DNA from 3 places in the Paenibacillus sp. FSL R7-0302 genome. Region 2 is predicted to be linked to each of the others. Evidence: riboswitches for the same ligand, from Rfam matches in the RefSeq annotation. Region 2 holds a riboswitch; each other region holds the start of a gene.
The links. A riboswitch is a leader RNA that binds a small molecule or an ion and turns the genes downstream of it on or off. The one in region 2 is predicted to bind cyclic di-GMP.

Region 1 (11,025 bases), on a different contig from region 2:
ACTCTCCCAGGACCCTTCGGTCCAAGTACCATCGGCGCTGGAGGGCTTAACGGTCGTGTTCGGGATGGGTACGTGTGGAACCCCTCCGCTATCGCCACCAAACGGGCATTTACAGCGTAAATGCTTCAGGAATTTGATTCCTGAAAACTGAATCCGAAACGAATCTGCGTGTTAGAAATTTGGATAAGCCCTCGACCGATTAGTATTGGTCAGCTCCATGCATTACTGCACTTCCACCTCCAACCTATCTACCTCGTCGTCTTCAAGGGGTCTTACATACTGGGAAATCTCATCTTGAGGGGGGCTTCACGCTTAGATGCTTTCAGCGCTTATCCCGTCCGTACGTAGCTACTCAGCCATGCTCCTGGCGGAACAACTGATGCACCAGCGGTACGTCCATCCCGGTCCTCTCGTACTAAGGACAGCTCCTCTCAAATTTCCTGCGCCCACGACAGATAGGGACCGAACTGTCTCACGACGTTCTGAACCCAGCTCGCGTACCGCTTTAATGGGCGAACAGCCCAACCCTTGGGACCTACTTCAGCCCCAGGATGCGATGAGCCGACATCGAGGTGCCAAACCTCCCCGTCGATGTGGACTCTTGGGGGAGATAAGCCTGTTATCCCCAGGGTAGCTTTTATCCGTTGAGCGATGGCCCTTCCATGCGGTACCACCGGATCACTAAGTCCGACTTTCGTCCCTGCTCGACTTGTAGGTCTCGCAGTCAAGCTCCCTTATGCCTTTGCACTCTGCGAATGATTTCCAACCATTCTGAGGGAACCTTTGAACGCCTCCGTTACTCTTTAGGAGGCGACCGCCCCAGTCAAACTGCCCGCCTGACACGGTCCCCGTACCCGCTAAGGGCACTAGGTTAGAACCTAGATACGATCAGGGTGGTATCCCAACGGCGCCTCCGCAGAAGCTTGCGCTCCTGCCTCACCGGCTCCCACCTATCCTGTACAGATCGTACCCAAATTCAATATCAAGCTGCAGTAAAGCTCCATGGGGTCTTTCCGTCTTGTCGCGGGTAACCTGCATCTTCACAGGTATTAAAATTTCACCGGATCTCTCGTTGAGACAGCGCCCAAGTCGTTACGCCATTCGTGCGGGTCAGAATTTACCTGACAAGGAATTTCGCTACCTTAGGACCGTTATAGTTACGGCCGCCGTTTACTGGGGCTTCGGTTCACAGCTTCGGGTTACCCCTAACCGCTCCCCTTAACCTTCCAGCACCGGGCAGGCGTCAGCCCGTATACTTCGCCTTGCGGCTTCGCACAGACCTGTGTTTTTGCTAAACAGTCGCTTGGGCCTTTTCACTGCGGCCCCCTCGGGCTATTCACCCTACCGAGGCACCCCTTCTCCCGAAGTTACGGGGTCATTTTGCCGAGTTCCTTAACGAGAGTTCTTCCGCGCGCCTTAGAATTCTCTTCTCGCCTACCTGTGTCGGTTTGCGGTACGGGCACCTTCTCCTGACTAGAGGCTTTTCTTGGCAGTGTGAGATCATGACCTTCGCTACTATAATTTTCGCTCCCCATCACAGCCCAGCCTTACGATGTGCGGATTTGCCTACACACCAGCCTCACTGCTTAGACGGACATCCATCAGTCCGCGTCACTACCCTCCTGCGTCACCCCATCGCTCATAGCGGATTACGGTGGTACAGTAATTTCAAACTGTTGTCCTTCGACTACGCCTGTCGGCCTCGCCTTAGGTCCCGACTTACCCTGAGCGGACGAGCCTTCCTCAGGAAACCTTGGGCTTTCGGCGGATCAGATTCTCACTGATCTTTTCGTTACTCATACCGGCATTCTCACTTGTATGCTGTCCAGCGCTCCTTACGGTACACCTTCAACCTACATACAACGCTCCCCTACCCCAGGATCGACTTCACTCCAGCTTCGAAGTTCGTGTCTATCCCCTGGAGTCATTTAGCCAACCATCCTTTCAGATGATTTATTGGCATTCATGATTCTGGATAAACACGCCTCAAAGGCGCAGTGAAGTCGATCCTAGCCATAGCTTCGGTGGTGTGTTTAGCCCCGTTACATTTTCGGCGCAGAGTCACTCGACCAGTGAGCTATTACGCACTCTTTCAATGGTGGCTGCTTCTAAGCCAACATCCTGGTTGTCTGTGCAACTCCACATCCTTTCCCACTTAACACACACTTGGGGACCTTAGCTGATGGTCTGGGCTGTTTCCCTTTTGACAATGGATCTTAGCACTCACTGTCTGACTCCCGGCAAGAAGTAAATGGCATTCGGAGTTTGACTGAGCTTGGTAACCCTTGCGGGCCCCGCACCCAATCAGTGCTCTACCTCCACCACTCCATTCACCGAGGCTAGCCCTAAAGCTATTTCGGGGAGAACCAGCTATCTCCGAGTTCGATTGGAATTTCTCCGCTACCCCCACCTCATCCCCGCATTTTTCAACATGCGTGGGTTCGGGCCTCCAGTGCGTGTTACCGCACCTTCACCCTGGACAGGGGTAGATCACACGGTTTCGGGTCTACGTCCACATACTCAGTCGCCCTATTCAGACTCGCTTTCGCTGCGGCTCCGGCTTCTCACCTTAACCTTGCATGTTAAACGTAACTCGCCGGTTCATTCTACAAAAGGCACGCCATCACCCATAAAGAGGGCTCTGACTTTTTGTAAGCACACGGTTTCAGGTTCTATTTCACTCCCCTTCCGGGGTGCTTTTCACCTTTCCCTCACGGTACTGTTTCACTATCGGTCGCCAGGTAGTATTTAGCCTTAGCAGATGGTCCTGCTGGATTCATACGGGGTTTCACGTGCCCCGCACTACTCGGGATCCGTCTCGGAGAGAACACAGTTTGGGCTACAGGGCTTTTACCTCTATCGCGGGCCTTTCCAGACCTCTTCACCTACTCTATTCCTTTGTAACTCCATGTGAGACGTCCCACAACCCCAAGAGGCAAGCCTCTTGGTTTAGGCTGTTCCGCGTTCGCTCGCCGCTACTGACGGAATCACTATTGTTTTCTCTTCCTCAGGGTACTTAGATGTTTCAGTTCCCCTGGTCTGCCTCTGCGTATCCTATGTATTCAGATACGAGTAACTGCGAATTACCACAGCTGGGTTTCCCCATTCGGACACCCCCGGATCAAAGCTTGCTTACAGCTCCCCGAGGCAGTTTCGTTGTTCGCCACGTCCTTCGTCGGCTCCTGGCGCCTAGGCATCCTCCGTGTGCTCTTAGTAGCTTAACCAATGTGTTTTCCGTTAGGAAAACCGCTTAGCATCGCCATTAATTCAAAACTTGTTTGCACAAGTTCAGCTTAAAGGAATGTTCTAAAACGCAAATTCGTTTCGGTATCCAGTTTTCAAGGATCAAGGTAAAGATGAGAGCTTAAACTCTCAAAACTGACCAACGAGTGAGTAACAGGCCTAAACCTGAGTTGTGGAAGTAATACTTCCGATTTGAATGTCTTCGTTGCAGAAGACGATTCTCCATAGAAAGGAGGTGATCCAGCCGCACCTTCCGATACGGCTACCTTGTTACGACTTCACCCCAATCATCTACCCCACCTTCGGCGGCTGGCTCCCTTGCGGGTTACCCCACCGACTTCGGGTGTTGTAAACTCTCGTGGTGTGACGGGCGGTGTGTACAAGACCCGGGAACGTATTCACCGCGGCATGCTGATCCGCGATTACTAGCAATTCCGACTTCATGCAGGCGAGTTGCAGCCTGCAATCCGAACTGAGACCGGCTTTGCTGGGATTGGCTCCACCTCGCGGCTTCGCTTCCCGTTGTACCGGCCATTGTAGTACGTGTGTAGCCCAGGTCATAAGGGGCATGATGATTTGACGTCATCCCCACCTTCCTCCGGTTTGTCACCGGCAGTCACTCTAGAGTGCCCAGCTTCACCTGCTGGCAACTAAAGTCAAGGGTTGCGCTCGTTGCGGGACTTAACCCAACATCTCACGACACGAGCTGACGACAACCATGCACCACCTGTCTCAACTTTCCCCGAAGGGCACCTGATGCATCTCTGCTTCGTTAGTTGGATGTCAAGACCTGGTAAGGTTCTTCGCGTTGCTTCGAATTAAACCACATACTCCACTGCTTGTGCGGGTCCCCGTCAATTCCTTTGAGTTTCAGTCTTGCGACCGTACTCCCCAGGCGGAGTGCTTACTGTGTTAACTTCGGCACCAAGGGTATCGAAACCCCTAACACCTAGCACTCATCGTTTACGGCGTGGACTACCAGGGTATCTAATCCTGTTTGCTCCCCACGCTTTCGCGCCTCAGCGTCAGTTACAGCCCAGAAAGTCGCCTTCGCCACTGGTGTTCCTCCACATATCTACGCATTTCACCGCTACACGTGGAATTCCACTTTCCTCTTCTGTACTCAAGTCACCCAGTTTCCAGTGCGACCTCAGGTTGAGCCCAAGGTTTAAACACCAGACTTAAATAACCGCCTGCGCGCGCTTTACGCCCAATAATTCCGGACAACGCTTGCCCCCTACGTATTACCGCGGCTGCTGGCACGTAGTTAGCCGGGGCTTTCTTCTCAGGTACCGTCACTCCGGTAGCAGTTACTCTACCGGACGTTCTTCCCTGGCAACAGAGCTTTACGATCCGAAAACCTTCATCACTCACGCGGCGTTGCTCCGTCAGGCTTGCGCCCATTGCGGAAGATTCCCTACTGCTGCCTCCCGTAGGAGTCTGGGCCGTGTCTCAGTCCCAGTGTGGCCGTTCACCCTCTCAGGTCGGCTACGCATCGTCGCCTTGGTGGGCCGTTACCCCACCAACTAGCTAATGCGCCGCAGGCCCATCCCCAAGCAGCAGATTGCTCCGCCTTTCATTCTCTCCTCAGGAGAAGAAAGAAATTATCCGGTATTAGCTACCGTTTCCGGTAGTTATCCCAGGCTTGAGGGCAGGTTGCCTACGTGTTACTCACCCGTCCGCCGCTAAGTCTGAAAGGAAGCAAGCTTCCTCTCAAACTCCGCTCGACTTGCATGTATTAGGCACGCCGCCAGCGTTCGTCCTGAGCCAGGATCAAACTCTCCAAATTGGTATTTAGAAAGAGCGATTGCTCATTTTGAAACATCTGACGAGAATTTACATTCTCTAATTTTGGATCTCACCGAAGTGATTTCCCACTCACTCGTTGTTCAGTTTTCAAAGATCAAGCTCGTTGTCAGCGGCGATGTTATCGTCACCAGCAACTCTTATAATATATCACGTTCATCTGAGCAATGCAAGCTTTATTTTTGAAATCACTTATTTAAGTAATCTCTCATTTCCCTTGCCGCTCCAACAACGCTTATTTATAATAACCTATCCTTCTATTAAAAAGCAACCTTTATATAAATAAAAATAACCCGCTTAATCATTAAGCGGGTTAGTCTCAGATAATGCTATAGTTCACAGCTATTCTTAGTAGAATTTCGCTGCAGTATATTTGCTTGCTGATTTGACCAGTTCTGTTGTTGCTGTTTTCTTGCCCAGACCTGCATCCACTGTAGTATCAATCGTCACCCATTTGCCGTTCAGGAACACTTCGTTCCAGGCATGGTATGAAGTTACATAGCTTGTATTCCCCATAACCAACTTGGTTGGAATTCCTTCACTGCGGAGCATAGTAGCGAACAAGGAAGCGTAATCGTAGCAGATCCCTTTGTTGGTAGCCAGTGTGTTGTCGTTGTTCGGAATATAATCCGTGCTTACACTGTTGGCCAGAGAGTAGTCATATTTCACGTTAGCTACGATGTAATTGTAGATAGCCTTAACTTTGTCTGCATCTGTGGTCAGACCCTTTGTAAGCTGTGCTGCCTTTTGGACGGATTTATCGGAAGAACTCCACTTCACATTCTGTACAGAGCTCAAATATACGGCATTCACATTGCTCATGGAGAGAGATACAGTCTCGGAAGATAGTACTTTATATTTGTTGCCGGTAGTATTCTCAAGAACGGAGACCTTGTAAGAGCCATTACCTTGTTGCAGCGGGAACGTCTCGGTCGGTTTGGAAGTGTATAAGTTGTAAGTATAGCTGTTATTGTCCTTGGTAATCATGAGCTTCATCTTCTTGTCCTTAGGAACATCGTAAGAAACCCCGATAATCCCTTGATCAAGTTGTCCAACATTTAACCAGCTTGAATCTGCATTTGCTGCTTGAGCAGTGCCTGTCTGCACGGAAGTGACGATCACAAAAAGTGTAATCAGCATTAAATAAAACTTCTTCATGGATAAAACCCCTTTCGGTAGCTGGCTGCCATTCTTACGGGAAGGCCCTTTAGCTTTGCGTCCCTACCTTTCGATAGGTTTGCCGTTATCGTATAAGCTTTATCTGTCCAATCTACTACCACATAATGACAGATTCAGAATGAAAACAAACAAAAAAAGCCTCTTCATTCGGTAACTGGCTGCCATCCATGACGGGAAGGCCCTGTAGCTTTGCGTCCCTACCTTTCGATAGGTTTGCCGTTTATCGTGTATTAGCTTTCATAGTTATATCTTACCATATCTATATCTATTAGCAAGACCCAATTGCTAGATTTCACCACAAATATACTAAAATTTTATGTTTTTTCGACCTTTATCGCCTTGTCCTGATAGAATCAGGTCAGCTTCGCGTGAATGATAAGTCTGTGGGTAGGGTTGACTAGCGGATCACAGGTAATAAGGGTCAAAATCTTATCATCATCCTTTCCCTTCAGTACCGAAATATCGGTAGGCTCTACAATAGATACATCATATACAACATATTTGTATTCCTGTCCGCTTGTAATAACAGTAATGGTATCCCCTTTACCAACCTCATCCAATCTGTTGAACAGCCGCCCTGCCGTTCTTGACCGATGCGCAGCAATCGCTGCATTGCCTACCGCGCCAATCGGAGCTGTCTCCTTCATATGCGCCGCTGCATGCTTCATATTGGTCTTGGTGGCGCCCTCCAGTACAGGCAGCTTCAGATCGATTTTATCGATTTCAATAATAGCGGTGATCTTGCCTCCCACTTCAATCTCGGGCGCTGTAGTGGGCACCGGCTCTTCCGCACCAGACTCTTCCGCCAGCAGCTGGGTGACTTCCGCATAAGGCTTGCTCAGATCCTGGCTGGCAGGAGCCGTAGCCGAAGGAACGATTTCACTATAGGCCTGTTCAGCCTCTTCCAGCAGCTTCTGCTGCTGACGGTCCTCGTACCATTCGCTTCCTTTGGGGTAGAGCATAATCAGGACCCCGGCAAGTATAATCAAATAGGATAACTTCCGCATGACAATCGCCTCCGCAATATAGAATAAGTGCTGCCTCCGCAGAATACGGGGAAGATATACGCTCTATCTCTTTAGAATACCCACTTCCGGCTTCCAAAGAAATTAATGATTACTGTAATAAAGGTAACCAGCACCTTGGCCATCAGCACCTGGACTCCCAGCCGGTCAGTCAGCAGATGAATCAGCAGCACCGAAATGCCCAGCACCAGCAGATTCAGCACAATAAATCTCACCAGCTGCATCCGGTCAAAGCCGCTATTGCCTCCTCTGTCCCGGCCCTTGAAGGTCACCTTCTTATTCCAGACAAAGCTGTTGGCCGTCCCGGCGCTGTAGGAAATAATCTGTGCAGGGGTGTTGAGCATCCCCAGGGAATGCAGCAGGGTAAATACCGCAAAATCAATGAACGTGTTAAGCAGGCCCACCGCATTGAATTTCAGAAACTGGATCATGCCTGCGCTCCAGGCCTTATTTTGCATAGTCGCTTTCCTTCCGCGTGTCTTCGGTCTCGGCATCCGGATAGCCCCGTGTCTCGCTTACGATATAGAGCGGTCTGTCCTTCGATTCATCATAGATCCGTCCGATGTATTCCCCGATGACGCCCAGCAGCATCAGCACAATGCCGTTAAACAGCAGGTTCACCCCGACAATGGATGCCCAGCCCGGCACAGTCCAAGAGGTGAAGACTTTCTGGAATAAGACCAGAAACAGGTAGATGAAGCTGGAGAAGGACAGGAAGAATCCGATATACGAGGCGATTTTGAGCGGCTTGTGCGAGAAGGAGGTGATTCCGTCGAGCGCAAAGCGGATCATTTTCTTCAGCGGATATTTCGTCTCCCCGGCGAAGCGTTCCTCCCGCACATATTCCACCATGGTCTGCCGGAAGCCGACCCAGCTTACCAGCCCCCGCACATAACGGTTCTTCTCCTTCAGGCCGCGCAGCACATCGCAGACCTTACGGTCGATCAGCCGGAAGTCCCCGGTGTCCGTGGGAATCTCCACACTGGTCATGCTGCTGAGCAGACGGTAAAAGATTTTGGCTGTCACCTTCTTGAAGAAGGTCTCTCCGTGGCGCTTCAGCCGCTTGGCATAGACTACCTCATAGCCTTCCTTCCACTTGGCGATCATCTGCAGGATGACCTCCGGCGGGTCCTGGAGATCTGCGTCAATGACCACAACAGCCTGGCCTTCAGCATAATCCATACCCGCCGTAATCGCCACCTGATGGCCGAAGTTACGGGAGAAGTCAATCAGCTTGACATGCTCATCCGTATTGCTGATGCCGCGCATAATCTCAGCCGTACGGTCCCGGCTGCCGTCATTGACGAATACTAACTCATAGGAATCGCCGCAACCATCCATTACTTTTTTGAGCCGCTCGTACGTTACCTGAATGACTTCCTCCTCATTATACATGGGCACAATTACACTATATCTGGCCTTCACAAGGGTTCCTCCTAAATTTATTGTAAGCCACAGCTTCCTTGATGCGCTTCATCAACATCAGCTTTGAGCAGCTATGCGGCTCTTACAGCTCCCCTCCTAGAATACCCAGGAAGGGAACCAGCGAAGTACATGAATGATATAACTGCTGTTCACCTGCATGCCGGACAATACCGGATAGAACATTACAAACAGGATGGCGGCGGCCGCAACATAGGCGTACCGCAGATATTTGGCACCCCGGAAACTTCCGTCAAGCAGCTTCAGAATGTACACAATGGATAGAATCATAAACGGCACCATCGCAAAGTAATGGTACAGGAACGTCTCACGCGGCACAAGCATCCACGGAACATATTGTGAGAAGAAGCCGATCCAGATCATATACAGGCTCTTGTCCCGGCGCTTCAGGGTGAACCATACAGCAGCGAGCATCGTGAAGATTCCTGTCCACCAGATCAGCGGATTGCCCATCGTTACTATGCTGCTCGCCTTGCCTGCCGGCAAGCCTTCACCGCCGCTGAAGAACCACACCGGACGCTTCATGAACGGCCACTCCCACCAGGAGGAGGCGAACGGATGTGTAGCTACAAGCTGGCTGTGATAGTTGTACATATTCTTCTGGGCATCAATCAGCCCCTTAACGGTGAAGCCCTCTGCCGACGCAGATAGTGAAGGAATGAAGGACAGGCTGTATATGATTCCCGGAATGATGACGAAGAATCCGATGCAGCTGGCCAGCGTGATGATCGTGTTCTTCCAGAAGGACTGATCTGCAGTCCGGCAGGCGGCTTTGAGCTCCTGACCGCTCAGCTTGCCATCAGCCAGCAGGCGTCCGGCAGCCTTATACTCCCGGTAGCGGTCCAGCAGCGACAGCACCAGCATAATAGCAAGTCCCGCGCCGCCGTAAATCACGATCCACTTCGAAGCAACCCCGATGCCGAAGAACAGGCCGGACCAGAACAGCGGAGCCAGTGTGGTCCGCAGCGGCATCCGGTAGAAATTCATCGTGAAATACCGCTGCATGAAATAGAACATCAGCATAATGAAGAATACACCGTACACATCGATGGTCGATATCCGTGTCTGGGTGAAATGCATGAAGTCCAGAGCGAATAGTCCCGCTGCCAGTGCAGCATAGGTGGTCTTACGGAACAACCGCATCGCCATGATATAGATCAGCGGCAGCATCGCAATCCCGAACAAGGTCCCTATGATCCGCCACCCGAACGGATTGACGCCGAACAGCTCCATCCCTACCCCGATCAGCAGCTTGCCAAGCGGCGGATGCGTATTCTCATAAGGAACAATATTATGATAATGCTCATAAGCCGTACGGGCATGATAGATCTCATCAAAATACGTACTGTTCATGAAATTAGAGTTCTTGGGTATGACGGACTGCTCGTCGAACAGATTGGCCGGCGTTCCTCTTTTAGCTGCTGCTCCCGAATCGGGTGTCACGCTTGCTATCGTCAGAGGAACCTCCGGTGCCCCCTGCTCATAGAAGGCCATCTCATTGAGGGTGAAGCCTGGAGACGTAACCGAGAGCTTGACATATCTTGCGGATACGTTAAGCGGCTGGCTTTTCCAGATGAAGACATTGCCCACATCCTCGCTCACCTCAAGCGGGCTGCTCCAATTATCAGGGGTCTGGCTGAATTCCAGCTGAAACTTCCCTGTTCCGACACCGCCGAACACATTGACCCGCTCCAGTTGATGGGCCTCCCCCAGATCCACATAGAAGCTCTCGCCGCTGGCTGCCGGCTCCCACAGAGTCTCAGGTGCCTTGTTATCTCCCAGATGATAGAGGGCAAGTGTCCCGTATAGTACGGTGATACTGAGCATCCAGATCCAGTCTCTGCGCTTCAGCTTCAGCGGAGAACGCCGCTCAGCAGCGGCAAGCGGCTTGATGCCTTCTGCAAGCAGCAGATCTGCTGCGTACGCCTCCTTGGGGGTAACTGGCTCAGGCAAAAGCTTCACAGTTCGGCGGATATATACATCGTATCCAATATAGAGAAGATATATCGCAAGAATGATAGTGGTAATAGCTGTAACCAGAACAATGCCGTCAGCCGGCGGATTTCCGCCGGTATTCAGGTACGCCAGTGTATAACCAACATTGATGTACTGGGTCAGGGAGAACCCGAGGAACAGGGTCAGGAACCGCCGGTCCCGGCTCTCCATGAAGGCGAATAAGGACAGAATCAGTACCGGATACAAGTAACGCTCATGCATTTTGGTACCGAATACGAAGACAATCGTGATCAGCACCATAGCGATGAAGTAGGACTTGGAGAGATCCTTGCGGTCCTTGGTATTGAAGGAATAATAAGCAGCAAGTGCTACT
Region 2 (11,025 bases):
ATCTCGCATACCTTCTTGTGGGCCATCGTTCCGGCGGTGCTTACGGTGGTCTTCGTCCTGCTGATGCCGAAGGACCGTCTGCTGCCGCAGGGCAGCCAGCACGGTGCAAATCAAGGTCAGCGGTAAGCCCATGCCGATGAAGCTGCTGATTCTGGGACTTCTGCTGGAGCGGGATATGCATCCCTACGAGATTACCCTGGTCATGAAGGAACGCTCCATGGATCAAGTCATCAAGCTGCAGACCGGTTCCTTATATTATGCCGTCGACAAGCTGGCCGCAGGCGGTCATATCGAGGCGGTGGAGATCATTCACAGCCCGGACCGGCCGGATAAGACCATCTACCGCATTACGGATAAAGGCAAGGAATTGATGGAGCAGCTCATTCTCCAGCAGATTAAAAAAAGTGATCCGCCGTATCATCCTCTATATATGGCCCTTGCCCTCGCGCGTCATATCGACCAGGGCAAGGTGGCGAAGCTGCTGGAGGAACGCATCCGGGAGGCGGAGCATCAGGTGAATTATGCCTATCAAGTATACGAGGAGCATATCTCCATCGTGCCCCGCTCAGTGCTGCATATGATGTACGGCAGATATGAGCATAGCCAGACCGAGCTGAAATGGCTAAAGCGCCTGTATGAGGATGTGGCCGCCCGTAGCATGAATGATATCGGAAGACCGATTATCACAGACGAATAGAAGTAGTTAGCCGATGGAATTGTTTAGGGAAGACCATATGTGTTTATTAGCAAGTGGAAACGGCTTTACTGTCCTTTTAAAGGGCGGTACCGTTTCAGCGGGAAATAGAAGGATAAGTTATAGTGTGAAACATAAAAAATTTTATATTTGAAGCAAACCGTTGGCGAGCGGGTTGGGCATCCGGCTGTACTACAGTTTCAATTCGTGCGGTGTGCCGGCCCCGCCTGGCGGATACTCTGGAAAGGGAAGTGAAGCTGCGATGAGCGATGACAAAAAGCCGATCAGAGACGAGCGTGACCACCCGGAGCAATACCCTACGGACAAGCCCAGCCTGTTCGATGTAGATGAGAGCCAGCAGCATGTAGACCCGATACCCGTAGAGGACCTGACACTCGAGAAAGAGGAAGAGAAGGATAAAGAGACCACGAAACACCGCTCCTCCAGCGACAAGAGATACCACACCGGGTTCTGAAGGTGTATGCTTTTCCGGTAACCTAACCGGAGCATGCTCAAGCTGAATATGATGGAGGGATCACATTGCTGAATGCGTTACCCCTTAACCGGCGCGGCATACCTGCCAGCCGTATCGCCCTGGGCTGCATGGGGCTGGGCGGCGGCTGGGACCGTGAACCGGTCACGGCTGCGAATATGAAGCAGGGGCATGAGGCGCTGGATGCGGCGCTGTCTATAGGTATTAATTTTTTTGACCATGCGGATATCTATACCCGGGGCAAGGCAGAGAAGGTGTTCGGGCAGATCTTCAAGGAGCGGCCGGGGCTGCGCGGGGACATCCTGCTCCAGTCGAAATGCGGCATCAAGCTGATGGAGCCAGGCGATATCTCCAATAGCTTCGACCTCTCCAGGGAGCACATTCTGTCCAGCGTCGATGGAACTCTCGCACGGCTGGGCACAGAGTATATTGATATTCTGCTGCTGCACCGCCCCGACCCGTTAATGGACCCTGAAGAAGTGGCGGAAGCACTCCATCAGCTCAAGGCCTCCGGCAAGGTGCGCCACTTCGGCGTCTCCAACATGAGCGCCGCCCAGATCCAGCTGTTACAGACTTATTGCGACGAGCCGTTCATTGTCAACCAGCTGCATATGAGCCTGTCCCGGATCAGTTGGGTTGACGCCGTACTCAGCGTGAACCGCGACCCGTGGAAGGACATTACATTCCCGGAGGGCACCATGGAGTATTGCCGTGCCGGGAACATCCAGCTTCAGGCCTGGGGCCCCCTGGCCCAGGGACTCTTCAGCGGACGGCCGCTTGAAGGCCAGCCGGAGAATGTTGTGAATACAGCAGCCATGGTACAGAGACTTGCTGACGGGAAGGGCACAACGCCCGAGGCTATCGTGCTGGCTTGGCTGATGACCCATCCCGCAGCTATTCAGCCCGTCATCGGCACCGTGAATCCGCAGCGGATCGCCGCCTGTGCGGGCGTAGACCAGCTGGAGCTGTCCCGCAAGGAATGGTATGAGCTGTACGTCACCTCGCGCGGGGAGAAGCTTCCTTAAGGGTGTAGTTTGCTGGAGATCCGGATTATTGGACAGGTACACTGAAATTGAACAGGTGCATCGGAGAGGGTACTATCCTTTTATGGACAGTACCTTCTTTGCCGTGGAATACACTAAACCCCATCGTTTAGCCAACTGGTGCCTATCCCTCACCGTCGGATTGTGTTGCGGCCAACACCTTGTATCCTCTGCTTTCTCCAGATTCAGGAGCATTAGTGCTCCTCATTTTCGCGTATCGCCCGCTTTCGCCAGATTCAGGAGCACTAGTGCTCCTCATTTCCGCGTATCGCCCACTTTCACCGGATTCAGGTGCACTAGTGCTCTTCACTACTCTCCCTACCTCCCCATGCTCACCCCTCTCGCCGTTCTCTATAAAGAACATTTGTGAAAAACAGCGATATCCTCAGGTACAACGAGATATCCCATACATTTCGTACTTTATTGCGAACATTCCGCTGAAAATAACATTTTTCTTTTCTGAGCAGCGCGGTGTATGATTTGCTTACGAAATCGTTCTTTATTAAGAACGAATATAACGAATTATTCATTAGCAACTCGAGAGGGGGCTTAGCTATGTACCCCAGATCTGCCAAGCGGCGCAAACGGAAAACGAAGAAGCTCGGCCTGCGGATTCTGCAATCGGGTATGGCCGTATCTGTGCTCCTGATGTATACCTCAGGCCAGATCGGCAGCACCTACGGAGAGTTCAACACCTCCCAGGAACAGATCAGCTCCATCGGGCTGTGCTCGGTTTTCCCGGGTCAGATTGAGCAGTTGTTGTCGGAATTCAGCGGGCATCTAAACACCGTCATAGAGCTTAAAGCTTCCCTTGGCAGCCATAGCATCAGTGGAGTGTATAACACCTCAGTCGCTGCCGGAGAGCTGTCGCTGGCAGAGCTGGATCAGGCTGCGGACGAACTCTCGTCTGAGCTCACTCAAGCTGGCAGCGAGATCGACCTGCTGGAGAAGCAGCTGAGCTTCAACGGAACGGTCTGGCAACACATTCTGCAGGAAATTGGCAATGCAGCGGCCATTCTGCACAAGCTTGGAGGATATATGGTGAATCTCGACCCTAACTGTCTGGAAATCCGTGACGCCCAGTTCTTCGACAAGCTTCAAGAGAGTCTTCATCAAAGCGGGATTCTGTCGGAATCGCTGGCAGAGACATTAAGCGGAATTGTGCAGTATCTTGGCTCGATTCATGATATCGGCGGATCCTTGCCCACCGGCAATCCGGACCGCGTCTTGCTCCGGCAGGATGACTACAGCTTCCCTGCTGAAGAGCCTATCCTCTCATTCGTAACCAGCGCCTACCAGGCAGATTCGCAGGTATCCCCCGCGCTGCTGGCCACGTATGAGCAGTTGAATACCGAATTAACGGCATCCAAGGATACCCTGTCCTCCACCATCCATACCTTACAGGAGCGGCTCACAGAAATCGCTGAAGCCAAAACAACCCTTGAGGACAAGGCGAAGGCACAGCAAGAGGAAGAGGAACGCCTGGCGCTTGAAAAGGCCGAGAAAGCCAGAACGGAGGAAGCCGAACGGCTCGCCATAGAGAAACAGAAGGCTGCTGACGAAGCGCTGAAGCTGGAGCTTGAACAAGAACCAGCCGGGAACCAGCCGGCCGCAACCAGTCTTCCTGACAAAAGCCAGCCGGCAGAGGAGCCTGCTCCCGCAGCGCCTGTAGGGGACAATCCAGCCCCCACAGCTTCAGCAGCAGCAGAGGTTATTCCCACTGCCACTCCGGCGCCGGGGCTTCTTTTACCGGAAGCAACTCCAGATCTACTACCCGGCAGCGTAATTCCGGGCACTGTAATGGACGGCGCGCAGCCTGCTCCTACAGCTACACCGGCTCCACAATCCGACACCAGCAAAGGCGGCGAATAAGATGCGCATCCGAAAAATAGCCAATACGATAATTTCCACTCTGATTCTTATAGTGTTCCTGGTGCTGATCACAGCCGTTGTCATCTCCAAAGCCTCCGGCGGCGAGCCCTCCTTCTTCGGCTACCAGATCAAGACGGTATTATCCGGCTCCATGGAGCCCGGCATCCAGACCGGTTCCATTGTGGCCATTAAGCCGGGCGGGGACATGACCCGGTTCCAGAAGGGCGATGTGATCACTTTTCTGAATCCCGATAATATCCTGATTACCCACCGCGTGGTCGATGCCGAGCTGAACAGTGCTCTGGGGGAAGCCAGCTACACCACCAAGGGCGACAATAATGATTCTGCCGACACCGCAGCCGTTAGTTCCACAAATGTGGTAGGTGAGTACACCGGCGTAACTATCCCCTATGTGGGCTATGCCATGAGCTTCGCAGTCTCCAAAGCCGGAAGCGTAGTGCTGATGATTATTCCCGGACTACTCCTGCTGCTCTACGCGCTGTATTCTTCCTGGAAGGCCGTTGCGGCACTGGAAAAGAAGAACGTCTCGTCTTCCGCAACCAGCGGCGGCGGGCCGGATACTCTGACTGACCTCGTACAATGATCGATTGTCCTCTCCCGTTTACGAAACGCGGAGCCACAATACAGCTTGCCGGAAGCACCGGCTATGCACAAAGCAGACTCATAAGAGAGGGATGAACAAATGAACGTCAAAAAAACATTAGGTCTCGGCGTTGTATCGGCAGCATTAGGCTTAACCCTGGTCGGCGGAGGCACCTTCGCTTACTTCAGCAGCACTTCTACTTCCTCAGCTTCTTTTAACAACGGAACCCTATCATTACAATCTGATCCCTCCGTCATTGTGAATCTCAGCAATCTCAAGCCGGGCGATACCGTCTTACGGGACTTCAAACTCAAAAATGACGGGACGCTCAATATTCCCAAAGTGGTACTGCGCACCTCATCGGCCATTACAGACGCCCAGGGAGACAACGGTTCCCATAATTTCAAGGATGATATTATTGTGACCTTCCTCGTGAACAAGGATAAGAAGGAATCGCCGCTCCTGGTCATCTCGCTGGCCGATCTGGAGCAGGAGAGTCCCGATCTGGTGGCCCGGGGAATTGTCGGAGCGATCTTAGGCGGAGAGAAGTCCGGCATCAAAGCCGGCACCTCGGATAACCTGACCATCCAGTTCGCCTTCAAGGAGACCCTCCAGCCGCAGAACTATTATCAGGGCGATACGCTTGCACTGACTCTGAATTTCGAAGCCAACCAGGAAAAAGGCACGCTCCAATAATTCCACAACAAAACAAACCATTCGAGGAGGAAATCAATCATGGGTATCAAAAAAACATTGGGTCTTGGCGTAGCATCGGCAGCACTGGGCTTGTCTTTAATCGGCGGGGGCACCTTCGCTTACTTCAGTTCCACAGCTACCAGCACGGCAACCTTCGCAGCGGGTACGCTGAAGCTCGGCTCTTCCTTCAATACTCCGGTAGCGCTGACGAATCTGAAGCCGGGAGATTACACCGTCCGCACCTTCACCTTGTCCAATGACGGCACACTGGATATCAAATTCCTGAAGCTTGCCACCACTTACACCGTGACCGATGCCAAGGGCGATAACGCAGGCCAGGATCTCGGAGACCACTTCAAGGTCAAGCTCCTCGATAATACGTACACCGGCGGTTCACTAAGCGGTCATGTGCTGTCCGAGATCTCTCTGAAGGATCTGAAAAACACCCCCAGCTACGATCTCGTAGCAGCAGGCGTACTGCCAGGCGGGATTGCCGCCGCCGGGTCCAAGACCTTCAAGATCGCCTTCGAATTCGTAGACAACACGCTCGATCAGAACATTTTCCAGGGTGACGGCTTAGCGCTGAACTGGACCTTCGATGCGCTTCAAGGAGTGGGAGAAGCCAAGTAGCTCAGGGGCCAGCCTATACAAATGAACATGACTTTGCCGTCCTTTATTAGGAAGGCAGCGTTTCAGCAATCCATCAAGACGGCATATCCTCCCCCATCCGGGCCGGGTATGCCGTTTCTTTTTTCCCGTTGCCGGGTTCAAGATTTTGTCCGTTTTGCGGATTTTTGTTATACTGACAAGAGAAAACGGCTTGGCCGGCCTTTGAACGGGCGGTACCGTTTCAACGAGAAAGATAAGGAGAATGTATAGCGCGAAGCATATCACTTCTTATCTTTTACCAAAAAAGTACGGAGGGCGTTGTAATCGTGTCAGATACTATGGGAAGCCGCATCCACAAACTCCGGCTGGAGAAGGGCTATTCGTTATCCGAGCTTGCCGATAAGGCTGATGTGGCGAAATCATACCTCAGTAATGTGGAACGGAACATTCAATCCAACCCCTCCATTCAATTCATCGAAAAAATCGCTGACGCGCTTCAGGTATCCATTCATGCACTGCTGTATGGCGGATTGGCAGAGACGGAAGAACAGGCTCTGGACGGGGAATGGTTCCGGCTGGTTCAGGAGGCCATGGCCTCCGGTATAAGCAAACGCGAATTCAAGGAATTCCTCGATTACCAGAAATGGCGCATGGAACAAAAGGACAACTAGACGAGCATTGTATGCCACAGGGAAGACTCCGCACGGCAGGGAGGCCGCCTTCGGCGAAGGCAGCCTTTCAAGCGGCATACAGAAAAGGCACAGCGTACCGGACGCTGTGCCTTTTCTGTATGTATCGCAGCAATGATGACCGCCCTTACATCGCCTGGAGCGCCTTCTCACTTAGAAACCGGCGGATATCCTCCGCCGCGATCCCCGCCTGCTTGGCAGACATCAGCAAGTGCACCCATTCTAAATCCAGATCTACTGCCTGCAGCTCGTCATTCCCCTGGTTGGACATATCCAAGAAATCTCCTCCTAGAATTTTCGCGTCCCCAGGCAGTCCGGCCATCATAGTAGTATTGCTACTTTGTAGTATTTCTACTTTAGATCCGAGACTTTGTGCCCCTGTCTTTCGGCAGGTTTACCTTTTACTGGACCCTTTCCATCATGAAAGGATCTGGCAAGAATCGATGAAACCGTTCTCCGCAATAACATTATACAAGATCATGTGAGATTAGTGTGTCGTTTTCTGGAATTTTTTTATGATAAAATCTGAGGAAACTTAGCTGAAATTGCCAGCGGCTTTTATAAATATTTCCAGTTCCAAGTTCAAACCTTATGTAATAGTTTAATTATACTAAAGGGAACGCTATCCGCTCCGCCTTATTTCTATTTATGATAGTTCCGTATGAATACTGTAATGAATCATGCCAAATTGCGAACGGATTGCGCGAAAGTATGAATTGATTACCCCGCCGGAAAGTAGCACAATAAGGTGAGAATGAAACCGCAAACATTTGCAGCTCCGCCAAGTGGCACACTGGATGCCTCGCGTGGAGTTTATCCGTTAGGAGGACCTATTCATGGCAGTCAAAGAGCCCTATAACGACACAGTATGGAGCAAATACTACGGCCCCAACCTGGGCTACATTCAAGAAAGATATGAGCAATTTGTCAAGGACCCCTCTTCTGTTGAACAGCATTACCGCGATCTCTTCACCGTATCCGGCCCCCCTCCGTTGGCACCCGATGCCGAGAGGGCTCCAAGGCCTGCCGTATCAGCAGATGCCGAGTGGCTCAAGAAGGCTGTCAAGGCCTCGAAGCTGATCGCTAATATTCGAATATATGGCCATATGGCCGCAGACATTGACCCGCTGGAGCGCAGCACGAACCCGATGGCCAAATGGCTGGAGCTGGAGACCTACGAGCTTACCCGCGAGGATCTTAATGCCCTGCCCGCTTCGCTGATCTGGGATAATGCCCCTGCGGATGTGCATACCGCGATGGATGCCGTCCACAGAATGCGCCAGGCCTATACACAGACCATTGCTTATGAATTCGGGCATGTGCATGATGAACGCGAGCTGCGCTGGCTCAACAGCCAGGCGGAATCGATGACCTCCCCTGCCCCGCTGAATAATACAGAACGCAAAGAACTGTTGAAGCGGCTGGTTCAGGTGGAGCATTTCGAGACCTTCCTGCACAAGACCTTCGTCGGCCAAAAGCGCTTCAGCCTGGAGGGCAATGATGCCCTTGTGCCGATGCTGGATGAAATTGTGCGGGCTGCCGCGCATGACGGCGCAGAGCATATCCTGATGGGCATGGCCCACCGCGGAAGACTTAATGTGCTGGCTCATATTCTGGGCAAGCCTTATGATATTATTTTCTCAGAGTTCCATCATTCGCCGAACAAAGAGCTGTTCCCTTCGGAAGGCTCTATGGGCGTGACCTACGGCTGGAGCGGTGATGTGAAGTACCATCTCGGGGCTGACCGTGCCGTCCGCGAAGGCGAGACCGTACGCACCCGGATCACGCTGGCCAATAACCCGAGCCATCTTGAATTCGTCAATCCTGTAGTCGAGGGCTTCACACGCGCCGCACAGGAAGAACGCAACGCTCCGGGACTGCCTAAGCTGAACACAAGCAAGGCTATGGCTGTGCTGATGCACGGCGATGCAGCCTTCCCCGGCGAAGGTATTGTCGCTGAGACGCTTAATATCGGCAAATTGCAGGGTTATCAGAATGGCGGTACCGTGCATATTATCGTCAATAACCGGATCGGCTTCACCACAGAGAGCGAGGATTCCCGCTCCACCCATTATGCCAGCGATCTGGCCAAAGGGTATGAGATTCCGGTCGTGCATGTCAATGCCGATGACCCGGAAGCCTGTATTGCCGCAGTCCGTCTGGCCAGCGCTTACCGCCATATGTTCAAGAAGGACTTCCTGATTGATCTGATCGGCTACCGCCGCCACGGACATAATGAAATGGATGATCCCGAGACGACCCAGCCGATTGTGTACGGCAAAGTGCGGAACCACCCTACTGTGTACCGCGCTTATGCAGAACGCCTGGAGCGCGAGAAGGTAATCACAGCCGATGATCTGAAGAACATGATTGCCGAGGCGGAGAGCGTCCTCCAGCAGGCCTTCGATCAGATGAAGGAAGGCAAGCAGAAGAATGCGGAGTCCAAAGCCGCCGTCGCCCTGGATAACGACAGTCCTAAGCAGCGTCCGACCGCCTTCCCTCTGGCCGGTCTGCAGGAGATTAACCGCGAGCTGCTGCGCGTACCGGCCGGCTTCAAGGTCTATCCGAAGCTGGAACGGATTCTGCAGCGCCGCAAGGATGCGCTGAATGACGGAGAGCGGGTAGACTGGGCGCTGGCAGAGACACTTGCCTTCGCTACCATCCTGAAGGATGGCACGCCGATCCGTCTCAGCGGACAGGATTCACAGCGCGGCACCTTCGCCCACCGCCATCTGGTGCTGCATGACAGCGAGAACGGCGAACTCTATTCTCCGCTGCATCAGCTGAGTGATTCCAGCGCTTCGTTCGGCGTCTATAACAGTCCGCTGTCCGAGGCCTCTGTCCTCGGCTTCGAATATGGTTATAACGTGTTCGCACCGGAGACCTTCGTCATCTGGGAGGCTCAATACGGCGACTTCGCCAATGCCGCTCAGGTTATTATCGACCAGTTCATTTCCGCCGGCCGTGCCAAGTGGACGCAGCGCAGCAATCTGACGATCCTGCTGCCTCACGGCTATGAAGGCCAAGGACCAGAGCACTCCAGCGGCCGGATGGAACGGTTCCTCCAGCTCTCCGCCGAGGAGAACTGGACGGTAGCCAACCTGACCAGCGCTGCGCAGTATTTCCATCTGCTCCGCCGTCAGGCCGCGCTCTGCGGACAGCCGGATGCCCGGCCGCTGGTGATCATGGCGCCGAAGAGCCTGATCCGTAACACGCGCAGCACCTCGGCCGGAGCGGACCTCGCTTCGGGCACCTTCCAGCCGGTTCTTCCCGAGCCGCTGCTCGGCAGTAAGCCGGAAGCCGTGAAGCGCCTCGTGGTCTGCAGTGGCAAGGTGGCCATCGACCTGCAGACGGAGCTGGAGGCCGCGCGCGGACAGGACTTCTCCTGGCTGCACATCTTGCGCATGGAACAGCTCTATCCGTTCCCGGAACGCGAGCTTGGCGCTCACCTTAGCGGCTTCAGCTCTCTGGAGGAGATCGTCTGGGTGCAGGAAGAACCGAAGAATATGGGCGGGTGGACGTATGCCGAATCCCGGCTGCGCGCCATCGCACCGCAGAAGGTCACCGTCCAGTATATCGGCCGTCCGGACCGTTCCAGCCCGGCCAGCGGCTATGCGGATGTTCATAGCTTCGAGCAGCGGCGCATTGTCCGGGAAGCCCTGAAATTGAATGCTGCAGTGCAAGCACCTGTACCGTCTTCCTGAGCACAGCAAGGCGGTCATCCGATATCACGCACACCACTAATATTTGGGGAGGTACGGCCTGTGTCCGAGATAAAAGTACCCGATTTGGGCGAATCGATTTCCGAAGGAACGATCTACAAATGGCTGGTTAAAGAGGGCGACACTGTCGGCCAGGGGGATGTGCTAGCCGAGCTTGAGACCGACAAGGTCAATCTCGAGATCAGTGCGGAGGAGGACGGCGTCATCTCCTCCATCCTGCGCCAGGCGGGCGAGAACGTTGCCGTTGGCGAAGCCATCGGCATCATCGGCAGCGCCGCCGGGGCATCGGCCGCTGGCGGCAGCCAGCCGGAAGCGGCCGCACCGCAGAGCGGCAGCGCGCCTGCTGCTGCCGCAAGTGCAGCAGCGGCTGAACCGGCCGCTGCTGCTGGTGTCGCAGCGGCTGAGCCTGCCGCTGCTGGCACTGCGGCCCTGGCTTCGCCGGGGGCGCGCAAGCTGGCACGGGAGCGGGGCATCGACCTCGGCGAGGTCACTGCCCGCGACCCAATCGGCCGGATCGGCCAGGCCGATGTGGATGGTCATGGCGCAGCCGGGCCGCAGGCCGCTGCGCCAGCAGCTCCGGCGGCTGCCGCGCGGCCGGAGCCG
Region 3 (11,025 bases), on a different contig from region 2:
CTCATTGCAACAACGAGCTTAGCGGATACCGCACAGTGACGATAGGTGCAGAGGATCTGGAGGATGAAGAGCCGGATACACAGGAAGCTTCCAGGGAGGAAAAGATCAGCGACGATGATTTGTGGGATGACGACGACAAGGATAGCGTGGTGCCTGTATGGGGTACGCTGGGCCAGTTCGGCGATGACTATGATCTGAAGCGTTATGAGGACAAGGTCTCCGCTATTCTGGCTGCCCAGCTGGAAGCGCCGGAATGTCCGCAATGCCATGAGCTGATGCTTCACTCCGGTACGCAGCAGGTGGACGGGTTCACCCCGGCAACGCCGGGAGCGCTGGGCGGTGCAGCTGTGCTGAAGCCTCCTTTTGCGCTGAATCTGTACGTCTGTCCTTCCTGCTTCCATGTGCAGCACAGCCTGGCGCAGGAAGACCGCATCCAGCTTGTCCGCAATCTCAGCACCTCAGCCGAATAAAGATCGGATTCATGCTTTCCCTGCCGTCTGGACATGATATGGATAGATGAAGTGTCTAAGGACGAGCAGGGAGGGCTAAGCATGAGAGGTTCAGAACGGGGACAGGCGGCGCTGCTGCTGGCTGTAGGCGGGCTATACCTTCTGGCTACAGTGCTTGCAGGAACGTTCCTCAACGTATATCTGTGGAAAAGCCGGCAGAACTTCGCCATGATCGGCTGGTTCACCGTGGCCCAGCAGCTTGCCGTGGGTCTCAGCTTTTGGCTGGGCGGCAAGTGGGTGAAAGAGCGTAACACAATGAATGCCCTACGGCTGGGAATTGCCGTATCGGGCTTTTTTTATTTGCTGGTGCTGTGGCTGCGGGGCGACGCGATTCATTACATTTGGCCGCTGGGCGGGGTCCTCGGGCTATCCATCGGGCTGTACTGGCTGGCGTTCAATATTGTTTTCTTCGAGATTACGGATGCCAAGAACCGCGATTACTATAACGGGTGGATGGGCCTGCTGGGTTCCCTGACGGGAATAGCCGGACCCTGGGTGTCCGGCTGGATGATCTCCCGTTGGCATGGCGGGCAGGGATACCGCATGGTATTTATACTGTCGCTCTGTATTTACGGGGTTGCTGCTATACTCAGCTTCGGCCTGCGCAAGCGGCCGCGCGGCGAAGCCTATCTCTGGCTGGAGCCCTGGCGCGAGCTTACCCGCAGACGCAGCTCTTGGCGTCCAGTGGCGGCAGCGCTAGTGTTCCAGGGCATCCGGGAAGGCGTATTCTCCTTCCTCATCGGTCTGCTCGTCTACATTGCAGCACAGGAGGAGAGCAAGCTGGGACAGTTCGCCCTGCTGACCTCCGCCGTCTCCCTGATCAGCTATTATGCGGCCGGCAGATGGTTCAAACCCCGTGCCCGGCTCGGCGGTATGCTGGCTGGCAGCCTGCTGCTCATCGCCTTCCTTCTTCCGCTGTTGTGGAAGGTGAGCTTCACCACCCTCCTAATCATGGGAATCGGGACCTCGCTCTGCCTGCCGCTCTACATGCTGCCGATGCTGTCCACCAGCTTCGACCTGATGGGAGTGTCCGAGGAGAGCGCCGGCAAACGCGTGGAGCTGGTAGTGCTCAGGGAGCTTAGCTTGATGAGCGGCCGCCTCCTCGGCCTGCTGATCTTCATCGCCGTACTGTCGCTGGACCAGTCCCCGCAGACGATTACTCTGCTCATGCTGCTGCTGGGTGCCGCGCCGCTGGGGAGCTGGGTGGTGGTACGGGGGTTGCTGAATTGGAATGTTCACAAAAATAACAATATTATATGATTCAAATATAGGGTATTATTGCCAAGGTAAGTACAGATTGTAATTGAAGTGAATTACACATGATTTCTCTTGAATTAACCATTAGAACTAAAAAGGCAAACCTGTACGAAAGTCAGGGACGCAAAGCCACGGGCCTTATCACAGGGAGGGGGACACCCCTCTGTGAATGGCAGCCGGGCCGCTCTTTCCGGTGGTTTTTTTGCGCCCTTTTTTAAATGATTTTTTAATTGAGCGGAGGTCTTTTATGACAAATAGGAAAAGCTTGATATGTAAGGTACTGTGTTTTATTATTCTGGCTCAATTTCTCGCCCCTTTTATGGAATTCTCAGGGATGAAAATTTCCGCACAGGACAGTATGCTCAAAATCCGGTTTCAGCCCGCAGAAACTCCCGTACAGGAAGGGGAGCTTGCAGATTCTGGAGCCGTTTTTAGCGTCAAAAACCAATACTCCTACGGCTGGAACATAGATCATACTGATGCAACCGTCTCAAGAGATACATACGACGACTCCAGCATAAGCAGCCTGACACGAATCCATCCGGATGGGAAGTGGGAAATTGCGCTAGACAATGGTACTTATGAAGTCTCAGTAACCGTAGGTGACTCTGTATACAGCAGCAACAATTCACTTGCCGTAGAGAATGTCAAATTGATGGAGGGACTGTCTCTTGAAGCAGGGCAGTATAAAACGATCAAGAAGAAGGTTGCTGTTGAAGATGGAAGACTGACTTTAAGTCAAATCAATGCTACTGGAATTGAGACTGCTCTAAATAGCATAGATATTTCATTGATGAATACATACACTCCCACTTTGATCCCGCCTCAAATCCGCCTGCCTTTTGAACCCAATAAGGTTGCCGGAGACAAAGTTCTTCTGTCTGGAAGTATGACCAATATACATAACGCTCCGCCGTTTATCAGGGTAAATGGTCTGCAGGGAGAGATCTCCCGGCATATCCGCGAACAAATAGAATCCATCGGACAACAAATACAGCAGGTTAGCAAAAATGCAGTGGCAATAAGAAATGCTGATATTGAAACGATTCAAAGCTCTATCCGCTCAAACAGCAACAAGCCTGCAATAATAGCAGTTGGGCAGATGAATCTAGAATCAAGCGTTTCGTTCGGAAGTGAAGAACAGCCTGTCATCTTAATCGCAGATGGCATCAATACGAACCGGAGTCTGAATATAACAGTTTACGGATCGTTAATCCTCCGTGGAGGATTAAATGCAAATACTGAGTTGGATGTTAATGTTATCAACCCTGCACCAGATGAGAATCTTGGTAACCTATGGGTACAGGGGACTGTGCATTTGAATAATAATTCCAATGTGCATGTAGATAATGAATTGTTTGCAGGTTCTTTGGTTTATAACAATGGCTCGCTCGATCTATCCGCGAAACGGGTAGTAGTACAAGGCAATATGAATATCAATACTATGGTAACTATGAATGTAGACGAAGAAATGTCTGTAGGAGAAGTGGTATCCAATAACTCAAGGGCAGAACTTAATGTAGCCCAAGGAGACCTCTTCGTCCGGGACAACGTCAGTATAAATAATCATTTGAATATCAATACAGGCGGATTATTTGCAGTTGGCGGCAATGTCATCTCGAATCAAAGACCTGTAATTCACACGGGGAATGAGCAAGCAGGACGTACATTATTGAAGTATGTTCTGTCCGGCCTTAAGGCTGAGTATTACAGCAGTAAAGATTTTACGGGCAAGAAGGCAGTGAAGGTTGATGATACCATCTCTCTATCAGGTCAGCCTCTTCTGGGTGTGCCGGGAGTAGCGGACCAGCGCTTCTCCGTTAGATGGACTGGGCAGATTCAACCTAACTATACAGACCAATATACTTTCTCGGTTAAAACGTCAGGTGGAGTCAGACTTTGGGTGAATGATCAGCTCCTGGTCGATGCCTGGACAGCGAAGCAGCATGTGGAGCAAGGGACCATCCAGCTTGAAGCCGGTAAAAAATATGATCTGAAGATGGAATACGCGAATGACATGGGGAATCCTCAGGCCAGCTTACTGTGGGAGAGTGAGCAGCAGATTCGTGAAGTGGTACCCTCTGCATCTTTAAGACCTTTTTCTATACCAGCAGTAAATGCAAGTGCAACAGACTCAGCCATTACACTGGGCTGGCCTTCTTTGTTCAATGCGGACGGATATGAGGTGGAATTTGATAAGGAGGTTGCCGTCCTTGGCAGTGAACCTGATTTTACCAAGGAGGAGCTTAGTCCGGGAACAGAACATCTCTATCGTATTCGGGCAATCAGTGGCGACATCAAAGGGGAGTGGTCAATAACTTCTTCTTATTGGACCTTACCGGCTGCACCACTGAATATTCAAATGAATGCAACAAGCCATACCATTACTCTTGAATGGGAGCCGGTCATCGGAGCCTCCAGTTATGAAATAGAGGTTAATAACAGCACGAAGAATATAGGACCGGTGCTAACTTACCAGGAGAATGATCTGAATCCAAACATGCCCAAAGTATTCCGTATCCGGGCGGTGAACAGCAGCGGAGCAGGAGCATGGAGCGAAGTGGTTACGAAGACTACTCTGGTTGGAGTACCCTCCAAGCTGCAGGGAACAGCAGACGAGCGGTCTGTTCATCTGAACTGGGATGCTGTATCAGGGGCTGCCTCGTATGATTTGGAGATAGACGGAACCGTTAGTAATAGCATCATGGATCATTCGTATATACATGACAACCTGCAATCTAACAGCGAGCACAGTTATCGTGTACGGGCTAAGAACGATGATGGAATCAGTGAATGGAGCGATCCCATTACAGTGTACACTTCGCCTGGAGTTCCCCAGAACCTTATAGCGCAAGTCGAAGGAACCTCAGTTCATGTGACCTGGGATAAAGTGGCCGGGGCCACAGGATATGACATCGAGGTAGATGGGGACGTGCTGGATAATGAAATGAAGCTTGAATTCACTCATTCACAGCTCCCGTTGAATTCAGAGCATACCTACAGAGTGCGGGCCAAGAATGAGAACAGAGTCGGAAGCTGGACCCAAACAATTGTTTATTCTACTCATGCGGGAGTTCCTAATAATATTCAGACTACAGCGAATAGCAACGAAATCACCATAACGTGGGACATAGTTGCAGGTGCCCTGAGTTACGATATTGAACTGGATGGGACAACGATTCGCAACATTTCGGATAACCTCTACATCCACAAGAAGCTGGCACCCTTCTCCACGCACAAATATAGAGTAAGAGCTGTTAATGCGGCAGGAGCAGCCGAATGGAGCGGATACGTAACTGTAACCACGACCTTCGGCAAACCATCTAATCTGAAGGCATTAGCCAAGAATACAAGTATTGAACTTACGTGGGACAAGGTAGAGAGTGCGACTGGCTATGATCTCCTGGTAGATGGCGAGGTTCTGAATAATGAAGAATCGTTATCCTATAAGCATACTGAATTGGAACCCTATTCCTGGCATAATTATCGGGTCAGAGCGAAGCAGGGAAGCTTTCTTGGAGAATGGAGCGAACCTCTGACGATTTCAACAGTGCTCGGGATTCCGGGAAATGTAAAGACGGAGACCAAGAGCAATCAAATCCGATTATCCTGGGATTCAGTTAAGGGTGCTACCGGCTACGAAATTGAAGCGGACGGTACAATTATTGACAATGGCAGCAAGATGGCTTTCACGCATACCAGTTTGTTGCCTAACACCAAGCACAATTATCGGATACGGGCCAAGAACACTCAGGCCGTCAGCGATTGGAGTGAATGGACTACCATTGTTACTGGTGTTACAGCACCAGAGGTGCCTAAGAATCTTAGAGGTGAAGTGACGGTGAATTCCGTTCAGCTTGCCTGGGATTCCGTGAATGGCGCGTCCAGCTATGATTTGGAGATAGATGGACAAGTCGTTTCAAATTCCAACCAGTTGGAATACAAACATAGCGGACTTGAGCCCAATACAATGCACGCTTATCGCGTTCGGGCTAAGAATGCAGGAGCGACGAGCGACTGGTCAGAGATTTTGAAGAAAACAACGACTCCTGCAGTAACAATCAAGCCGGAAAAGGATACTCAGCTCAATTTTGTAATGATCATCCCTTATAAAAGTGACAAATCTGAGCGCAGAGTTACGGTCACGTATAATGCCAATGATCTTGAGGTGATGGATCTGCGGGCAGAGACTCCGGACATGGAGCTTGGGACTGGCGGTATTGCAGGCACACCAGTGAATGTAATCCAGTTTGAACCGGGGAAAATTGTCTTCAGCGTACAAATGAGCAATAAGGCTGCGATGAACACTATTATTTTCAATGCGAAGACGAATCAATTTACTAAAGTAACCTATACCATAGAGTAGATTTTATAGAGGTGAGAGTGGAAAACTATGAAAAATATATTCTTAAAATCTATTACTATTTTCATGGCATTAATGTTAATTATCCTTATTTCGGGATTGTTTCCAGGGAATGAAGTTGTCAAGGCTTCAAATACTGATATTGTTTCCTATGCGGATGTGCGTATTCCTGCTTGGTATGAGAAATCTGAAATTATTACATATGATGCGCATGGATGGTTATCCGGAGATTTTCAAGAGACAGTTATAACTGATATTCAATATAATAAATTGACAAAAAAAATGTCCCTTAGAGTAGTTCCGGCTCAATACAATTTAAAAATGTCTCTCAATACCGACACCATGTATTATAACACTTCTACATTTATTAATATGTTTGCACGGATGCAATTAAAACATCCTAACCAAGACGGTTATGGGTATTTATCGTATGAACTGGTTAAAGCCTCTTATGAAACTGTCCATAGTAGTAATTATCGTACTATTGACGCAATTATTGATGCTAGCACAGGTGTTATAAATCCAATTCAAATGGAGTTAGATGAACCTCCAACAAAACTATTATGGAGTGCGTTTTTTTCGAAAACTTTTAGTGATGGATACAACTGGCAGGGAGATAAAGAATTTTATGGAAGAAGAAATTTTGAAATTGATCTTGTTCCGAATAGTGAGCCTACCCTTGATATTTTGAATTCAAGCAATCAATTTATAAGTGGAAGCTCCAATTTCATACCCTTAGTTAGAGTTGCAGACCCTAATGGGGATCAACTTGAAATAAAATACTATTTAGATTCCGACACAGAGCCTCGAGAGGTTAAAGCAGTAACGAATACAACATCAGGCCAAACTGTTTCATTCAACGTATTAAACACTTCAAATCTGTACGAAGGCAGCCATAACATCCGCTTTACCGCCAGCGACGGAAAAGTCACCACCCAGAATTCGGTTACCATCGTTGTAGATAAATCACCACCTGTGATTGGAAATATCAATATTATTTCTTCAGATTCACAGGTTCAAGTATCGGGAACAGCGGCAGATTCCATATCAGGGCTGGATAACGTTCCATATCGTTACACAGTGGGAAGTCAGTCGAGCGGCTGGACCACAAATCCAAGCTTTACGGCAACAGGATTAACCTCCAATACCGCATTGTATACGAAGATTGAAGCGAGAGATAAAGTGGGGAATATCGCTGTTCATGAGCAGAATGTCTATACGAGAGCACAGGTTCCATCACTATCTCTTCAGCAAAATGGTGAAACCTCGCTAGTAATGCAGCTTCATGATCAGAATGCCGCTTCAACCCAATATTTAATTCAGATGGGTACTGCTTATGTTAATTCATCCGGTACGCTCACCTCTTCACCTGTATGGATTACCCCGTCTGGCAAGACCGTGGTGATTAACGGATTAACAGCAAATACTTCATACTCCTTCCAGGTGAAGGCAAGGAATAATGAAGGGCTGGAGACAGCATTTGGAGGTCCGGCAACCGGAACTACATTAGCCGCTGCACCTGAAGGGATTACTGCGGAAGCTTCACAGCAATGGATTAAGCTATCATGGCCGCCATCAGCAGGTGCATTAGGTTATGAGGTAGAGACAGGGGGAGCGATTATCAATAATGGAACCTCCACCTCATATACGCAAAATGGATTATTACCGAATACTCAGCACACCTACAGAGTTAGAATTATCAATCCGGGAGGTGCGGGGAGCTGGAGTAAGGCTTTTACTCAGATGACACTGCCTGAACCGCCGGCTTCACCACTCAATCTATTGACAGCTCCTTCGCAGAAGTTCGTTTCATTAACCTGGGATCTGGTTCCTCATGCTACACGGTATGAAGTAGAGGCAGATGGAGTTGTATTGGATAATGGAAAGCTGAACTCCTTCACGCACAAAGATCTGGAAGCCTCCACAGAGCATACGTATCGTGTGCGGGCCGGTAACGCAGGAGGGGTGAGTGAATGGAGCGCAGCTGCCATACAACAGACCTGGCCTAACCCGCCAGAGACCCCCACGAAGATATCTGCAGTACAGGATATCCATACGGTAACTGTGAAGTGGGAGGAGATGGAACGGGCCAGCGGCTACGAGATTGAAGTGGACGGGCTAATTATCGACAACAAGCAGATGACCAGCTATACGCATGAAGGATTAGAGGCTCTGAGCGGTCATACTTACCGAATTCGAGCTGTTAACATAGGAGGCAAAAGTAAGTGGAGCGCTCCTCTAGACGTGACCACTCATCCGGAAATACCAGATGTACCCACGAACATCATGACTACAGCGGATGAAGGACAGATTACAGCATCATGGCACAATGTTCCTCATACGGATAGTTACGATATTGAAGTGGATGGCGGGACTATAATCACAGTAAAGGATAACCTGTTCGTGCATGACCAGCTTGCTGCTGATTCCAAGCACACGTATCGCATCAGAGCTGCTAATATTAGCGGAACAAGCGAATGGTCTAAACCGGTAACCATGACTACTATGCCTGCTGGAATAAACACAGAATCCCTAACCAATGTAGTAGCGGTAGTGACGAATAAGTCGATTACTCTGTCGTGGGATACTGTTGCAGCGAATGCACGATATGAAATAGAAGTGGACGGCAAAATATTGGATAACGGTGCGGATACCATTTACAATCATACCGGACTGCAGGCAGAAGAGTACCATCTCTATAAAATCAGAGTGAAGCAAGGCACTGAACGTGGAGACTGGGTGGCCGTATTGGCGCTCTCTACACTACCTAACCTGCCAGACTCTCCTTCCAAAATCGAGGGCTTTGCGCAAAACAACTCGATTGAATTGCGCTGGGAGAAGATGGAGGGGGCTAGTGGCTACCAGCTTGAAGTAGACGGGAAGACAATTGATGTTGGTAACAATATCACCTATCTCCATAACGAGCTTGCTTCAGGAACCGCCCATACGTACCGGGTAAGAGCGAAGAATACTACTGGGGTGACTGCATGGAGCCCTTCCCTGCAGAAGAGTACCACCAGTCCGGATTACGTTCTTAAAGTGAAGAAGGATAAGGAAGCTAGTCTGACTTTGCTGGCTCAGAATGTACAGGATTTCAGTGAACTGGAGTTTGTAGTGACCTATAATCCCGATGAGCTTGAATTGATCGACTTATATGATTTCACTCCGGCCAGTGATCTCTCGAATGGAAGAATTGCCGGTTCTAATCTAACTGCAACCTATGCCCCCGGGAAAATCACCTTTTCCATCGATCAGAATGTTGTTCCTGGAACCTCCTGGTCTGGAGAGATTACGACGCTCACCTTCAAGTCGAAAATAACGAGCGACAGCAACGTGAAAGTTACAGTAGATTGATTGATGTTAAGGAGAATGGAAATGATCTTCAAACGAAAGCACAGATATATATCCATAGCAATTATAGTGGCGTTGCTGGCTGAAGCTGCAATTGTGACCTTTCCTAGGCTTAGCCGAGAATCAGCAGTACAAGAGTCTTCACAGCAACTAGATGAACAGACGGCTGCGGAGCTCTCGAACCTGAGCGGAGTTGCCGCAGTTAAAATATTAGAAATGAAAAAATCAGGTTCTTCCTGGAATGAAATTACGGAAACCTTAAAGCAGCAGTCGCAGGCGAACAATGATGAGGACAAGCTGGGGCGTTCCAATCTGCTGCATGAGGCGGGTCTAGGTGAGGAATTGCTTAAGGAATTGCGGCAGAAGGGCTTTCAAGATGATGAGATCATGGAAGCCAAAATGCTGGCAGAGAGAACCATGCAGCAGTTAAAGGAAGTAGTCAGCAGCGCAGCTTCTATGGTAGAGAAACCGGAAGCATCCGCAGAACCGTTCGGCTCAGCTGAGGAGGACATGCAGTCTGCATTCGTAACGATTAACGAGCAATTTAATGAGGGAGAGGCGGTTACTCTCCTTCTTACCTTGCAGCAGGAATTCGGTTCCATGGAAGCCGTAATGAATGAATATTTACTGTCGCTTCAGATTGGGCTGAATCTCAAGGACTATATCACTGACCCCAAAGCGTATCAGGAAAATAAAGAGCAGCAAACGATCACACTCAAAGAGAGCGAGAGGGTAACGCAGGACGCTCTGGAGAAGCGAATGCTTGAGCAATTACAGCAGGCGAGTCAAGCACCCAACCTTGAAGTTGAAGAGAGGGTTAGTGGTCCCGAAAATATTGTAACTGATGACAAGGAGTCACTAGTTCCTGATATTAATCCGCCTACGGTGCAGGATGTAAGACCAGAGAATCCGGGTGAAGCAGTCAGACAAGAGATTCAGGCGATGAATCCTAATTACAAATAGAGGAGTTAAGAGGAATGAACAAACGCAAGGTCATTCAAGCTTCCGCTTTAATCATCATTCTGGTTCTGGTACTCCAGGCAGGAGTATTTGCCTATGCCAAGGTGGCCGTTACTCCTAAGGCAGAGACTGAAGAAAGTCAGGAAACGAATACCGGATCTGTTCAGTCTGAAGTGGTTCGGAGTACATATGATCAGTTCCTGAAGGAATTCAGTGTTCAAGAGACATACCGTAAACAGATTGAAGAGTTGGTTGCCGGCGGTTATAGCCGTGCTGCGGTCATGACCGCTTATGACTTTTTATACCACAATTTCGGTAATGTGAACGATTGGACCGCCATGCTTGAGGCCAGAAATACAGGCAAGACCTGGGAGACGCTTTTCACACAATATCGTGAGACCCATAAGGAGTTTATCCCCAGATCCTTCGAATCGGAAGAGCTTGAGCTTCTAATGCAGGTGCAGGGAGCGACTTCAGACGATATTATGATCGCCGACAGACTATCTTTCGTAACCGGCAAGCTGTTTGGAGATTTACTGAATGCGAAGCTGAAAAGTGGCAATTGGAGCAGCATTTTTGAGCAGG

Region 1: another riboswitch for cyclic di-GMP. It lies ahead of MKY96_RS25640 (transglutaminase-like domain-containing protein); the one in region 2 lies ahead of MKY96_RS26885 (anti-repressor SinI family protein).
Region 3: another riboswitch for cyclic di-GMP. It lies ahead of MKY96_RS19895 (fibronectin type III domain-containing protein); the one in region 2 lies ahead of MKY96_RS26885 (anti-repressor SinI family protein).

What each region holds. Positions count from the first base shown of each region.
Region 1 covers NZ_JBBOWB010000001.1:5,948,679-5,959,703, forward strand. The annotation lists rRNA gene rrf (5S ribosomal RNA) at 1-102, opposite strand, end outside; rRNA gene MKY96_RS25630 (23S ribosomal RNA) at 180-3,224, opposite strand; rRNA gene MKY96_RS25635 (16S ribosomal RNA) at 3,472-5,032, opposite strand; gene MKY96_RS25640 (transglutaminase-like domain-containing protein) at 5,398-6,207, opposite strand; cyclic di-GMP riboswitch class I at 6,221-6,301, opposite strand; cyclic di-GMP riboswitch class I at 6,375-6,456, opposite strand; gene MKY96_RS25645 (class D sortase) at 6,582-7,235, opposite strand; gene MKY96_RS25650 (GtrA family protein) at 7,307-7,711, opposite strand; gene MKY96_RS25655 (glycosyltransferase family 2 protein) at 7,701-8,678, opposite strand; gene MKY96_RS25660 (glycosyltransferase family 39 protein) at 8,775-11,025, opposite strand, start outside.
Region 2 covers NZ_JBBOWB010000002.1:264,574-275,598, forward strand. The annotation lists gene MKY96_RS26840 (MDR family MFS transporter) at 1-126, shown strand, start outside; gene MKY96_RS26845 (PadR family transcriptional regulator) at 104-697, shown strand; gene MKY96_RS26850 (hypothetical protein) at 957-1,169, shown strand; gene MKY96_RS26855 (aldo/keto reductase) at 1,235-2,212, shown strand; gene MKY96_RS26860 (hypothetical protein) at 2,786-4,102, shown strand; gene sipW (signal peptidase I SipW) at 4,104-4,706, shown strand; gene MKY96_RS26870 (TasA family protein) at 4,806-5,402, shown strand; gene MKY96_RS26875 (TasA family protein) at 5,442-6,032, shown strand; gene MKY96_RS26880 (helix-turn-helix domain-containing protein) at 6,350-6,682, shown strand; gene MKY96_RS26885 (anti-repressor SinI family protein) at 6,828-6,971, opposite strand; cyclic di-GMP riboswitch class I at 7,006-7,109, opposite strand; gene MKY96_RS26890 (2-oxoglutarate dehydrogenase E1 component) at 7,537-10,404, shown strand; gene odhB (2-oxoglutarate dehydrogenase complex dihydrolipoyllysine-residue succinyltransferase) at 10,465-11,025, shown strand, end outside.
Region 3 covers NZ_JBBOWB010000001.1:4,594,879-4,605,903, reverse strand. The annotation lists gene MKY96_RS19905 (hypothetical protein) at 1-470, shown strand, start outside; gene MKY96_RS19900 (MFS transporter) at 552-1,769, shown strand; cyclic di-GMP riboswitch class I at 1,854-1,955, shown strand; gene MKY96_RS19895 (fibronectin type III domain-containing protein) at 1,936-6,132, shown strand; gene MKY96_RS19890 (fibronectin type III domain-containing protein) at 6,160-9,483, shown strand; gene MKY96_RS19885 (hypothetical protein) at 9,505-10,443, shown strand; gene MKY96_RS19880 (hypothetical protein) at 10,458-11,025, shown strand, end outside.